4 regions of the Micromonospora sp. CA-244673 genome follow, and region 3 is predicted to be linked to each of the others. Evidence: riboswitches for the same ligand, from Rfam matches in the RefSeq annotation. Region 3 holds a riboswitch; each other region holds the start of a gene.

Region 1 (3,197 bases), 3.6 Mb from region 3:
GCGATCAGCGTGCCGGCGCAGACCGGTGAGGCCACCTGCACGGGCGGCACCCCGACGCCGACCCCGACCACCACGACCACCCCGCCGTCGGGCAGCTGCACCGGCCAGAAGCTGGCCAACCCCGGCTTCGAGTCGGGCAACGTGAGCTGGACCGCCTCCTCCGGCGTCATCACCAACTCCACCAGCCAGGCGGCGCACGGCGGCTCGTACAAGGCCTGGCTCGACGGCTACGGCTCGACGCACACCGACACCCTCACGCAGTCGGTGACGATTCCCGCCGGCTGCCGGGCGACGCTGAGCTTCTGGCTGCACATCGACAGCGCGGAGTCGACCACGACGACCGCCTACGACAAGCTGACCGTGAAGGCGGGCAGCACCACCCTGGCCACCTACTCCAACCTCAACAAGGCCACCGGCTACGTGCAGCGGTCCTTCGACGTCTCGTCGCTGGCCGGCACCACCGCCACCATCTCGTTCAGCGGCGTGGAGGACAGCTCCCTGCAGACCTCCTTCGTCGTCGACGACACCGCGCTCACCCTGAGCTGAGCACACCGGAGCGGCCGGCCGTCGTCCTCCCGACGGCCGGCCGCTTCGTCGTCTCCGTGCCTCGTGGCCGGTCCGGATTCCGGCCCGCGGTCAGGCCGGGTGGGCCGCGCGGGAACCGGCGGCGTCGTCGCGGCGGATCCGGGCCGCGACGCCCTCCATCGCCCGGCCGAACCGCTCCATGTCCCGGGCGGACTGCTCGGGCAGGCCGCCGAGCCGGGCGGCGAGGGCGTCCACGTCCGCCTGGGCGGAGGCGCTGACCCGGGCCTCCAGCTCGGTGAGCGCGGCGTTGACGGCCGTCACGACGTGCCCGCACAGGGTGTCCAGGGGCTCGCCGGCCAGCTCCGGGTCGACGGTGACGGATTCCAGCCGGCCACCCTGGACGGCGACGGCACGGACCCGGCCGTCGGCCGCGCCGCCCTCGGCCCGGAGCAGCTGGGCCGGCGCGTCGTCGGCGTGGTCGCCGGCCCGGGAGCGCATCGCGGACAGCGCCTGCTGCGTCCTGGTCAGCAGCTCGTCGAGGCTCGCGGCCGCGGAGAACGAATCGTTGGTCATATCCGCGCTTTCTTCACGTCTTTCCGAGCACCGTGACGATAGCAACCGGCCCCGACGCCGAACGCCCGGCCGGGAACCCCGGCCGGGCGTTCGTGGTGCGGCGCACCGGTGTGGCGTCAGCGCAGGCGAAGCCGCTGGCCCGGGAAGATGAGGCCCGGGTTGTCGCCGACCACGCCCTTGTTGCGGGCGTAGAGGGCGTGCCAACCACCGGCGACGTTCTTCGCGTCGGCGATCTCGGAGAGGGTGTCCCCCGGCCGGACCAGGTAGGCGCCGGCGCCGCCGGTGCTCGGCGCGGTCCGCCGCTCGCCGCGGTACGACCGCTGCGAGGTGGCCTTCTTCGTGGCCGAGGTGGTCTTCCTCGTGGCCTTCTTCGTGGACTTCGCCGAGCCCGAGTCCTTGGCGGCGTAGCGCTTGGTGGAGCCGCCCTTCTTGCCGCAGACCGGCCAGGCGCCGATGCCCTGCCCGTCGAGGACCTTCTCGGCGATGGCGATCTGCTCGCCGCGGCTGGCCAGGTCGGCCCGGCTCGCGTACTTCTTGCCGCCGTAGCCGTTCCAGGTGCTCCGGGAGAACTGGAGCCCGCCGTAGTAGCCGTTGCCGGTGTTGATGTGCCAGTTGCCGCCGGACTCGCACTGGGCGACGGCGTCCCAGTTGACGCCGGCGGCGCTGGCCGGGGCGGCCGGGCCGAGAAGGGCGGCGGCGCCGGTGGCCGCGCCGACGACGAGCGCCCCGACGGCGGTGCGACGCTGCGCGGTCCGTCGGTGACGGGCGACGTGATCAGTTGCCATGTGGTTTTCCTCCACGCCGACGAGGTGAGCTGTCGGGTTCGGGCCGAGGAGCCCGGCCGCCGCAGGCGGCTTCACCCCGAGGTGTCGTGCACCGAGGAACATGTGGGTCCCCCGCTCCCGCCGAAGGTCCAGGACCGCCGGGCCGGCGGCGGGATTAGGCGTTGCCGGCCCGTGGTGTCCGCGATCGCGAACGGATCCGACGTTAGGAACGGTTTGTCGCGAACGCCCACTTCTTGTGAAGTTCTTCACCCGGCCGAGCGACGACCCCGTCTCCCGGCTTGCGGAACCGTCGAATCTGTCGTAGCGACCTGACGGTTGGCGTGTTTTCGCAGCTCACAGCGGCGTTTCCGGGCACCGGCCGAAGAGGACGGCCGGCGGGTGCCGGGTCCACCGTGGCGAGTGGCGCGGCGCGGATCCTCGGCGGCGGGTTCCCGGCCCGCCGGGCGACGCGGGAGGCTACCGTGGGCAGGTTCGCGCAAGATCGGCACGAGGCGGCGAGGCATGAGCGACCACGGACACGAGCTGACCTTCGGCGGCTTCCTCACCCCCAGCGCCGGGCGGCCGGAGCAGGTGGTCGCGCGGGCCAAGCTCTGCGAGCAGGTCGGCCTGGACCTGGTGACCTTCCAGGACCATCCCTACCAGCCCGGGTTCCTGGACACCTGGACGCTCATGTCCTTCGTGGCCGCGGCCACCAGCCACATCACCCTCGCCGGCAACGTGCTCAACCTGCCGCTGCGCCAGCCCGTGGTGCTGGCCCGCAGCGTGGCCAGCCTGGACCTGCTCACCGGCGGCCGGGTCGAGCTGGGCCTCGGCGCCGGGGCCTTCTGGGAGGCGATCGAGGCGGTCGGCGGGCGGCGGCTCTCCCCCGGCGCGGCCGTGGACGCCCTCGACGAGGCGATCCGGGTGATCCGCGAGGTCTGGGACACCGAACGGCGCGGCATGGTCCGGGTCGAGGGCGAGCACTACCGGGTGGTCGGGGCCAAGCGCGGGCCGGCGCCGGCCCACCCGGTGCGGGTCTGGGTCGGCGCGTACAAGCCGCGGATGCTGCGGCTGGTCGGTCGCGCGGCGGACGGCTGGCTGCCGTCGCTCGCGTACCTGCCGAAGGGGCCGGCCGAGCTGCCGGCGCTGAACGCGGTGATCGACGAGGCCGCCGCCGAGGCCGGACGGGATCCCGGCGCGGTGCGCCGGCTGCTCAACGTCACCGGCACCTTCTCGCGGTCGTCGGGCGGTTTCCTGGACGGCCCGCCGGAGCAGTGGGTGGAGGAGCTGGCCGGGCTCGCCCTGGACCACGGCGTCGCCACGTTCATCCTGGGC
Region 2 (3,197 bases), 2.1 Mb from region 3:
GGGCGAGGCCGAAGCGGGACCCGTTCCAGCTGGCCGGCGGCGTCCGCGAGCTGAGCACGGCCGCCGACCGGCAGCGGGCCGCCCGGGCCGCCGCGCGGGAGCGCCCGGAGGACTACCGCGACTACGCCCACGTGGTCGTCGACGAGTCGCAGGACGTCTCGCCGATGCAGTGGCGGATGATCGGCCGGCGCGGCCGGCTGGCCTCCTGGACCGTGGTGGGCGACCCGGCGCAGACCGCCTGGACCGGCGACCCGCAGGAGCTGGCCCGGGCCCGGGACCAGGCGCTGGGCCGGCGCCGTCGCCACCGGTACGAGCTGACCACCAACTACCGCAACTCGGCGGAGATCTTCGCCGTGGCGGCCGCGGAGATCCACCGCGTGCACCCGGATCTCGCGTTGCCCACCGCGGTCCGTTCCACCGGGGTGCCGCCCGTCGAGCGGTCGGTGCCCGCCGGCGACCTGCCCGCCGCCACGGCGGCGGCGGCGCGCGCGCTGCTGGCGGAGGTCGAGGGCACGGTGGGTGTGATCACGCCGGTGCCGCGCCGGGACGAGGTGGCCGGCTGGCTGGGCGACCTGGGCGGCCGGCTCCAGGTGGTGACCAGCCTCCAGGCCAAGGGCATGGAGTACGACGGGGTGGTGCTGGTCGCCCCGAGCGAGATCCGGGCCGATCCGGGGTCGGGCGTCCGGACCCTCTACGTGGCGCTCTCCCGGGCCACCCAGCGGCTCACCACCCTCGACCCGGTCGGCTGACGGCGGCGCCGCATCCGGCGTTCACTTGCACACATAGCGATGTGAGCATAGATTGAGCTCGGCCGGGGCGGCGAACGAGAGGGTGTGTGCGTGGGCGCAGGTCATGACCACAGCGGCGCGGTGGCCAACGCGGCGCACCGTCACCGTGGTCGACTCTGGGGCGCGTTCGCGCTGCTCACCGCCCTCATGGTCGTCGAGGCGGTGGCCGCCTTCGCCACCGGCTCGCTGGCCCTGCTCTCCGACGCCGGGCACATGTTCACCGACGTCCTCGGCATCGGCATGGCGCTCGCCGCGATCACCGCCACCCGGCACGCCGACACCGACCCGCAGCGCACCTTCGGGCTCTACCGGCTGGAGGTGCTGGCCGCGCTGGCCAACGCGGTGCTGCTCGGCGCCGTGGCCGTCTACGTCCTGGTCGAGGCGGTACGCCGGTTCGGCGAACCACCGGAGGTCCTCGCCGGGCCGATGCTCGCCGTGGCGGTGCTCGGCCTGCTCGCCAACATCGCCGCGTTCGCGCTGCTGCGCGCCGGCGCCGAGGAGAGCATCAACCTGCGCGGGGCGTACCTGGAGGTGCTGGGCGACCTGCTCGGCTCGCTCGGCGTGATCGGGGCCGCCCTGGTCATCGCGGTCACCGACTGGTGGTGGGCCGACCCGCTGGTCGCCGTCGCGATCGGGCTGTTCATCCTGCCGCGCACCTGGCGGCTCGGCCGGGCCGCGGTCCGGATCCTGGTGCAGGCCGCCCCGGAGCACCTCCAGGTGACCGCGGTGCACGACCGGCTGGCCGCCGTCCCCGGCGTCGCCGAGGTGCACGACCTGCACGTCTGGACGCTCACCTCGGGCATGGAGGTGGCCTCGGCGCACCTGACCATGACACCGGGCGCCGAGGTCGGCGAGGTGCTGGCGGCCGCCCGGACGGCCCTGCACGAGGATTTCTCGATCGATCACGCCACGTTGCAGATCGAACCCGGAGCGTCTCCCGGGGCGTGCGGCGCGGTCGAGTGGTAATTAGGGCAATCTTAAATCCAAGTGGTTATTGTGCACTTATGCCGGTTTTGACCGGGACACCGGCTCCCACCAGCGAGCCGACCCGGAACAACGCCGGTAGGCTCGATCGCGGCCTCCGCCGGGCGGCGCCCACCGGCGCCTGCGGTGGCCAGCGCCTAATCGCCCGCAGGGCGAGCCGGGGAACCACGTTCGTGGGGTGCATCCGCGTCAGCGGTAGGGATCTTCCGTCCCGAACCCGTCAGCTAACCCGGTCGGCGGTGGACGGAAGGACACGTGAATGCCCCCAGTGGCACCTGTACGACGGACGGTCGCCCGGTTGGCGGCCCTGCTCGTCGCGACGCTCGCCCTCGGCGTCGTGACCGCGCCGGTCTCTCCCGCCTCGGCGGCCGCGGCGGCTTCCCCGACCGCGCTGCTCGCCGCCGCACCCGGCGACGACGAGGGCGGCACCCCGGCGCTGCGCGCCCAACTCGACGCCGCCAGCAAGGGGTGGCTGGACGCCCGCACCGCGCTGAACCGCTCGGTGACCCGGCAACAGCAGCTCACCGCCCAGCTCAAGACGGTCAACGCCGAGCTGACCGTCCGGGACGCCAAGGTCGGCGAGATCGCCGGGGTGGCATACCGGTCCGGGCGGCTGGGCACCGCCGCGGCCCTGCTCGGCAGCACCAGCCCCGAGGGCTTCATGGACCGCGCGGCCGCGCTGGAGCAGGTGGCCGCGCACGAGGACCGGGCACTGCGCGAGCTCATCGACACCCGGGACGAGGCCACCCGCACGCAGACCGCGCTCACCGGCGAGATCCAGGAGCAGCGCAAGCAGGTCGCGGTGATGGCCAAGCGCAAGCAGCAGGCCGAACGCGCCCTGGAGGTGGCGAACAACCGCGCGTCCAGCAGCGGCGGCGGCAGCGTCCAGGGCACCTCGTCGGCCAACGCCAAGCCGGCCAAGCGCAACGCCGACGGCTCCTGGCCACCCGAGTCGTGCAGCGTCAACGACCCGACGCCCGCCGACGGCTGCATCACCCCGCGTACGCTGCACGCGCTCCAGCAGGCCAAGGCGGCCGGCTTCACCCGCTACGTCTCCTGCCACCGGCCCAGCGGCTCGGGCGAGCACCCGAAGGGGCGGGCCTGCGACTTCGCCGCGCAGAAGAGCGGCTTCGGCGGCGTGGCCAGCGGCGGCGACAAGACGTACGGCAACAACCTCTCCGCCTACTTCATCCGCAACGCCGACGCGCTCGCCGTGCTCTACGTGATCTGGTTCCGGCAGATCTGGCTGCCCAGCAGCGGCTGGAAGGCGTACAGCGGGGGCAACGGCGACCCGTCCAGCGACCACACCAACCACGTGCACCTGTCGGTGTACTGATCCCCGCCCCGGCGGCGCCCGGCTACGTCCCACGACGTACGCCGGGTGTCGCCGCGCGGCCCACGACGCGACGCCCGCGACGGCCGAGC
Region 3 (3,197 bases):
TGTCGTACCGGCTCAGCGCCGGCGAGGTGCGCACGGTGGCGCAGGCCCCGGCCGCCGCCCCGGTGCCGGCTCCGGCCGCGCCCGCGGACCCGGCGCTCGCCGGCTGACCGACCGCCCGACAACGTCGAAGGGGCCGGCCCGCGCATCGCGGGCCGGCCCCTTTCGGCGTACGCCGTCAGAGCAGCGACATGTGCACGTGGTCGGTGTGGTCGGAGGGCCCGCTGTAGGACTTCCAGCCGGTGGCCGGGAACCAGATCTGCCGGTTCCAGATCACGTAGTAGATGCCCAGCCGGTCGGCGTTACGGATCAGGAAGGCGGCGACGTTGTTGCCGTACATCCGCTGGTCCTTGGTGCGCCACGAGGAGAAGCCGCTCTTCTGCAGCGACCAGTCGCAGGCCCGGCCCTTCGGGTGCTCGAACGGTCCGCCGTTCCGGTGGCAGCCCACGAAGCGGTTGAAGCCGGCCCGCTTGACCTCCTTGTACGCGTGCAGGGTGCGCGGGGTGACGCAGCCCGACGTGGTCGGGTCGTTCTCGCTGCACGACTCCGGCTTCCAGTCGCCGTCGGAGGTGCGGCCCGGGCCGATCCGGGCGACCGGCGAGGTGGCCGAGACCAGGCCGCCGGTGAAGCCGATCCCGCCGACCAGCTTCAGCGCCTTCTCCGTCTCGGCCTTCTCGCGGGCCATCGCGTTCTTCTGCTTCTCCTGCTCGCGCACCTCGACGTCGAGCGCGATCTTGGCCTGCTCGGCTCGGGTCTTCGCGGCGTTGATGGCGGCGAGCTTCTGCGAGTTCAGCAGGTTCAGCTCGTCCAGGGCGGCCGCCCGCCGGACGAACGAGTCCGGGGTGTTGCTCTCCATCAGCATGGCCATGGCGCCGATCCGGCCGGTCCGGTAGGACTGCGCGGCGATCTGGGCCACCTGCGGGCTCAGCGCGTCGAGTTCGCTCTGTGCCGCCTTCACCTCCAGGGCGAGCTGGAGCTGGCGCTTGCGCGACTTGTCCAGCTTCGACTTGGCCTGAAGGTAGGCCCGGTTGGCGGCGTCGATGGCCTCGGTGATGAGGGGGTCGTCCTCTTCCTCGGAGTGCCCCGAGGGAGTGGGGGTGCTCGGAGCGGCCGTCGCCGGGGTCGGACCCACCAGCACGGTGAGCGCGGCCAGCATGGCCACCACGGGGGTGAGCCAGCGGCGCAGGGGTGCCGTCACAGTGTTCCCTTCCGTCGGCCGCCGACCGGGTTAGCTGACGGGTTCGGGACGGAAGTGGTCCCTACCGCTCGCGCGGATTCACCCCATGTACCTGGTTCCCCGGTTCGCCCGCGGGCGATTGGGCGGCGGCACCGCTGGCGCCGGTGCGCGCCTTCGGCGGTGACCGGCAGCGAGGTTACCCGAGAGTCCTACCGCTGTTCTACGTCCGGAAGCCGACCAATAGCGAGAATTCGTCCTCGCCCTGCGTGACCAGCATCGCGTTTGAGAGCCGCCGTCACGCTGCGGAGTGTCACGATGCGGCCTCCGTGCTCCCGGCCCGCCGGACCGCCCGCCGGCGCGGGCCCTCGCAGGCCCGGCCCGGTGCCCGAACCGGTCAGCCCAGGCCGGCGCGACGGCGGCGGTACTCCTCCTCGTCGATCTCCCCGCGGCCGGTCCGGTGCCGTCACCGGCGCCGGTCCCGGTCGCCACCTCGAACGTACGTCGGCGGGGGATCCGCCGCGCCGGGCCGATGGACCCGACGCGGGGGCCGAACGTCCCGGTCAGCCGCGCTTCATGAGGCGGCCGACGGCGGCCATCATCTCGGTGGCCATCTCGTCGGCGCGGCCCTCGGCGGCGCCCTCGTGCATGCAGTGCCGGGCGTGCCCGTCGAGCAGGCCGAGGCCGACCTTGTCCAGCGCGGCCTGGATGGCGGAGATCTGGGTCAGCACGTCGATGCAGTAGCGGTCGTCCTCGACCATCTTCTCGATGCCGCGGACCTGGCCCTCGATACGGCGGAGCCGCGCGAGGAGCTGGTCCTTGCTGGCGGTGTAGCCCCGGGTCGGGGTCGTCGGTGCGGTCATGACGTCGAGGATACCGTACCCCTCGGGGGTATGGTACGGTCCTCTCAGTGGCCGATACCCCCACCGGGTAACGGTAACGACAGCGGCGGAAGGGAAGATTCGCGATGGTCACCACGACGTACCAGGTTCAGGGCATGACCTGCGGGCACTGCGTCAACTCGGTCAGCACCGAGGTGAGCGCGCTGCCGGCCGTCACCGACGTCCAGGTCGACCTGGCCTCCGGCCGGGTCACCGTCACCAGTGAGAGCCCGTTGGACACGGACACCGTCCGCGCCGCCGTCGACGAGGCCGGTTACGACCTCGTCGGGGCGTGACCGGTCCGCGGACCCGAAGGAACCGAGGTACCCCATGAACACGGCGACGAAGCTGAGCGGCTTCGCCCTCGGGCTCGCGGCGGTGTTCGGCACGGCGTACGGGGTCGGCCACCTGGCCGGCCCCGTCACCCCGGCCGCCGAGACCCGCCACGACGCCACCGACGCCGGCCACGACTCCGGCGGAACCGACCACGGTGACGGGGGCCACGCCGCCACCGCCACCGCCCACCTGCCCGGCGGGCTGCTCGTCTCCGACCGCGGCTACACGCTCCAGCCCGTGACCGCCCCCACGGGCGAGTTCGCCTTCCGGATCACCGGCCCCGACGGCCGGCCCGTCACCCGCTACGACGTGGCGCACGACAAGCGCATGCACCTGATCGTCGCCCGCCGCGACCTCTCCGGCTTCCGGCACGTCCACCCGGAACTGGCCGCCGACGGCACCTGGCGGGTCGCCTCGCCGCTCGCCGGGCCCGGCGTCTGGCGGGCGTTCGCCGACTTCACCCCGACCGGTGGGGAGCCGCTCACCCTCGGGGTCGACGTCACCGTCCCCGGCGCGCTGGAACACCGGCCGCTCCCGGCGCCGGTGACCAGCACCACGGTCGACGGCTACACGGTCACCCTCACCGGCGCCCCGCAGCCCGGCCGGACCAGCCGGCTCACCCTGGCCGTCAGCAGGGACGGCCGGCCCGTCACCGACCTCCAGCCCTACCTCGGGGCGTACGGGCACCTGGTGGCGCTGCGCCAGGGCGACCTCGCGTACCTGCACGTGCACCCGGAGGGCGCGCCCGGCGACGGGCGGACCCCGGCCGGGCCGGCGGTGACGTTCGCCGCCGAGGTGCCCTCGGCCGG
Region 4 (3,197 bases), 460 kb from region 3:
CTTGGCGTTGACGTACCAGTTGCCGGCGTGCCAGCCGACGTCCTTGGCCTTGATGTGCTGGGCCACGTAGCCGTCCACCGAGCGCAGCGTGTAGTGCCAGCCCAGGTAGTCGGCGCGCTTCACCAGGTCGACGCTCGGGCCGAAGTAGCCCTCGGTGTCGTGGATGACGATGTATTCGATCTTCTGCTGGGCCGGCCGGTTGCCGAGGTCGTGGTTGCCGTAGTCGCCCGGGTCCGCGCTGAGCTGCTCGTAGGGGGCGGGAATCCACTCGCAGGCCAGCCGGACCGGGCACTCCAGGCCGTCCGGCCGCTCGGCCCGGCGCAGCCCGAGCCGGTGCAGCGCGGACTGGTCCGGCGTCACCGCGGTGGCGGCCAGGGTCACCCGCTGTCCGTCGTCGGTGGTCCGGGTCGCGCCGAGGCCGAGCTGGTCGTAGACCTCGTCGGCGAAGGCCGCCGCCGCGTCCTCGGTGTCCGCGCCCGAGTAGCGGGCCACCGCGCCGTACCAGGCCGCCGGGTCGGTGGTGGAGCCGACCGGCGAGCCCAACTGCTTCTGGTACGAGGCGAGCAGCGCCGCACCGCCCCGGATGTTCGCGGCCGCGTCGGTGCGCAGCGTCTCCTCGCCGAGGCCGGTGAGCGCCGCGGCGGCGTCGAGCGTCTGCAGGGACGCCTGCGGCAGCACGTCCTCCGCCGGTGCGGCCGCGGTGGCCGGGTCGAGGGTGAGCGGCCGCGAGTCGTCGCCCCGCGGGTCCTCGTCCTCGCTGACGTGGCCACTGGCCGGGGTCGCGAGGACGTGTTCGGCGTCGGTGAGGTGCATCGGGCCGTAGCCGCCGCTGGTGCTCGGCTGGCCCGGGTGGGTGTCCCAGCGCGACTCCAGGTACGAGACGCCGAGCAGGACGCTCTGCGGCACGCCGTACTCCGCCGCGGCGGCGGCGTACTGGTCCTGGCGGTCGGTGGCGGGTTGGGTGGTGAGCGGTTGGGCGGCCACCGGACCGGTCGCCACCAGGGCGGTGGCGGCTGCGACGGCTGCTGCCAGCAGCATCCGTCTGCCCGACGGCGGGGGTGAGAGGTGCATCGAACCTCCAGACAGGGATGGGGGTCACTGCGCCTCACCCTCACCCCGCGCACGGCCCGGGTCAATACCTTTCCGAGAGGTAATCTCCGCTGAAAGAATCTTTCGGGTACGGAGTGTCACGGCGTCTCGGGTTGCGGAACGATAACGACGCTCTCTACTCTGGTCAATCGTCGGCCGCGAGTTTCACCGTCCAACCCGGGTGGTGACGGTCCGGCACCGCCGAGTCGCCTCCGGGCGAGCCGGGGACCCAGGTAACTGGGGTGAATCCGCAGCCACTGCGGTAGGGCGCCTCCCTTCCCGCCCGAACCCGTCAGCTAACCCGGTAGGCGGCCAGGAAGAAGGAGTACGGAAGCCCGGTGGCACACCATGCCCCGCGGCCACCGTCGGTCCGGTCGGTCGACCGGTCAACGGCTGCGCCGCGTTCCCGCTGGTCCCGTTTCACCACCGCCCTCGCCGCCCTGGCCGGCACCGCCGTCGTCCTGACCGGCGGCGCCACGGCGGCTCACGCCGAACCGTCGGTCACCGAGATCGAGCGCCAGATCGACCAGGACTGGAACAAGCTCGAACCGATCATCGAACAGGTCAACGCCACCCGCGAGCAGCTCGCCGCCAAGCGGAAGCAGGCCGCCGCGCTGGCCAAGCAGATCGCCCCGCTCCAGGCCCGGGTGGACGCCGCCCTCGGTCAGGTGGGCGGGCTCGCGGCCGACGCCTACAAGGGCGACAACAACCTCTCCACGGTCAACGCGCTGCTGGGCAGCCGGTCGCCGAGCGACCTGGTCGACGGCCTCGCCCTGCTCGACCGCTTCGCGAACCGCCAGCAGAAGCAGGTGCGGACCGTCGCCGCGCTGCGCGACCAGTTGGCCGCCAAAAAGCAACCGCTCGACGAGATGATCACTGAGCTGTCGCGCACCGAGGCCCAGCTCGCGGCCAAGAAGAAGCAGATCGACGCCGAGATCGTCAAGCTCCAGAAGCTGCGCCTCAAGGTCTACGGCAACGGCGGCGGCGGCCCGCTGCGCCCGGCGCCCTGCCCCGCCGGCTACCCCGGCGGCCCGGCCGGCACCGCGGTCAAGTTCGCCTGCGCCCAGATCGGCAAGATCTACGTCTGGGGCGCCGCCGGCCCGGACCACTACGACTGCTCGGGCCTGACCATGGCTGCCTGGGCCAAGGCCGGCGTCTCGCTGCCGCACAACGCGCGGCAGCAGCACGACGTGACCCGGCGGGTGAGCCGGAGCGAGTTGCGCGCCGGTGACCTCGTCTTCTACTACAGCGACCTGCACCACGTCGGCATGTACGTCGGTGACGGCTGGGTGGTGCACGCCTCCCAGTCCGGCAAGCCGATCACGATGAAGCGCGTCGACGACGGCCAGATCAACAGCTACGGCCGCCCGGGCTGAGCGGTCCGCACGGGTTGAGCGGTCCGCAGGGGCTCCCGCGTCGCGGGGGCCCCTGCGCCCTTGCCGGCCGCGGGCCGGTCAGCGGGTCGGCCAGGTGCGCCAGCTCTGCCAGGAGCGGCTCGGGGTCGGGCCGCGCTGGCCCTGGTAGCGCGAGCCGTACACCTCAGAGCCGTACGGGTGCTCGGCCGGCGAGGAGAGCCGGAAGATGCAGAGCTGGCCGATCTTCATGCCCGGCCAGAGCGTGATCGGCAGGTTCGCCACGTTGGACAGCTCCAGCGTGACGTGACCGGAGAAGCCCGGGTCGATGAAGCCGGCGGTCGAGTGGGTGAGCAGCCCGAGCCGGCCCAGTGAGCTCTTGCCCTCCAGTCGTCCGGCGAGCTGGTCGCCGAGCGAGATCACCTCCAGTGTGGAGGCGAGCACGAACTCGCCCGGGTGCAGCACGAACGGCTGGCCCTCGGGCACCTCCACCAACGAGGTGAGGTCGTCCTGCTGCACGGACGGGTCGATGTGCGTGTAGAGATGGTTGTTGAAGACCCGGAACAACCGGTCCAGACGTACGTCGATGCTGGACGGTTGCACCAGCGTGGGCTCGAAGGGCTCCAGCGCGAGCGTGCCCGTCTTGATCTCGGAGACCAGGTCCCGGTCGGAGAGCAGCATCGGAACACCATAGCGACCGGTACGGGTGACCTGCGTGTCGGACTACATCTTCGTACACCTGTTCGATAGAATGTC

Evidence for each region. A riboswitch is a leader RNA that binds a small molecule or an ion and turns the genes downstream of it on or off. The one in region 3 is predicted to bind cyclic di-AMP.
Region 1: another riboswitch for cyclic di-AMP. It lies ahead of ACQP12_RS19250 (transglycosylase family protein); the one in region 3 lies ahead of ACQP12_RS02795 (coiled-coil domain-containing protein).
Region 2: another riboswitch for cyclic di-AMP. It lies ahead of ACQP12_RS25850 (coiled-coil domain-containing protein); the one in region 3 lies ahead of ACQP12_RS02795 (coiled-coil domain-containing protein).
Region 4: another riboswitch for cyclic di-AMP. It lies ahead of ACQP12_RS00445 (NlpC/P60 family protein); the one in region 3 lies ahead of ACQP12_RS02795 (coiled-coil domain-containing protein).

Annotation. Positions count from the first base shown of each region.
Region 1 is NZ_CP192019.1:4,127,561-4,130,757, forward strand. It holds gene ACQP12_RS19240 (M4 family metallopeptidase) at 1-546, shown strand, start outside; gene ACQP12_RS19245 (YbaB/EbfC family nucleoid-associated protein) at 637-1,098, opposite strand; gene ACQP12_RS19250 (transglycosylase family protein) at 1,215-1,883, opposite strand; cyclic di-AMP (ydaO/yuaA leader) riboswitch at 1,883-2,054, opposite strand; gene ACQP12_RS19255 (LLM class flavin-dependent oxidoreductase) at 2,385-3,197, shown strand, end outside.
Region 2 is NZ_CP192019.1:5,657,284-5,660,480, forward strand. It holds gene ACQP12_RS25840 (HelD family protein) at 1-749, shown strand, start outside; gene ACQP12_RS25845 (cation diffusion facilitator family transporter) at 840-1,754, shown strand; cyclic di-AMP (ydaO/yuaA leader) riboswitch at 1,897-2,026, shown strand; gene ACQP12_RS25850 (coiled-coil domain-containing protein) at 2,032-3,108, shown strand.
Region 3 is NZ_CP192019.1:554,590-557,786, forward strand. It holds gene ACQP12_RS02790 (carbonic anhydrase) at 1-107, shown strand, start outside; gene ACQP12_RS02795 (coiled-coil domain-containing protein) at 176-1,195, opposite strand; cyclic di-AMP (ydaO/yuaA leader) riboswitch at 1,200-1,330, opposite strand; gene ACQP12_RS02800 (metal-sensitive transcriptional regulator) at 1,735-2,034, opposite strand; gene ACQP12_RS02805 (heavy-metal-associated domain-containing protein) at 2,139-2,348, shown strand; gene ACQP12_RS02810 (hypothetical protein) at 2,383-3,197, shown strand, end outside.
Region 4 is NZ_CP192019.1:90,167-93,363, forward strand. It holds gene ACQP12_RS00440 (N-acetylmuramoyl-L-alanine amidase) at 1-1,038, opposite strand, end outside; cyclic di-AMP (ydaO/yuaA leader) riboswitch at 1,279-1,414, shown strand; gene ACQP12_RS00445 (NlpC/P60 family protein) at 1,428-2,465, shown strand; gene dcd (dCTP deaminase) at 2,544-3,122, opposite strand.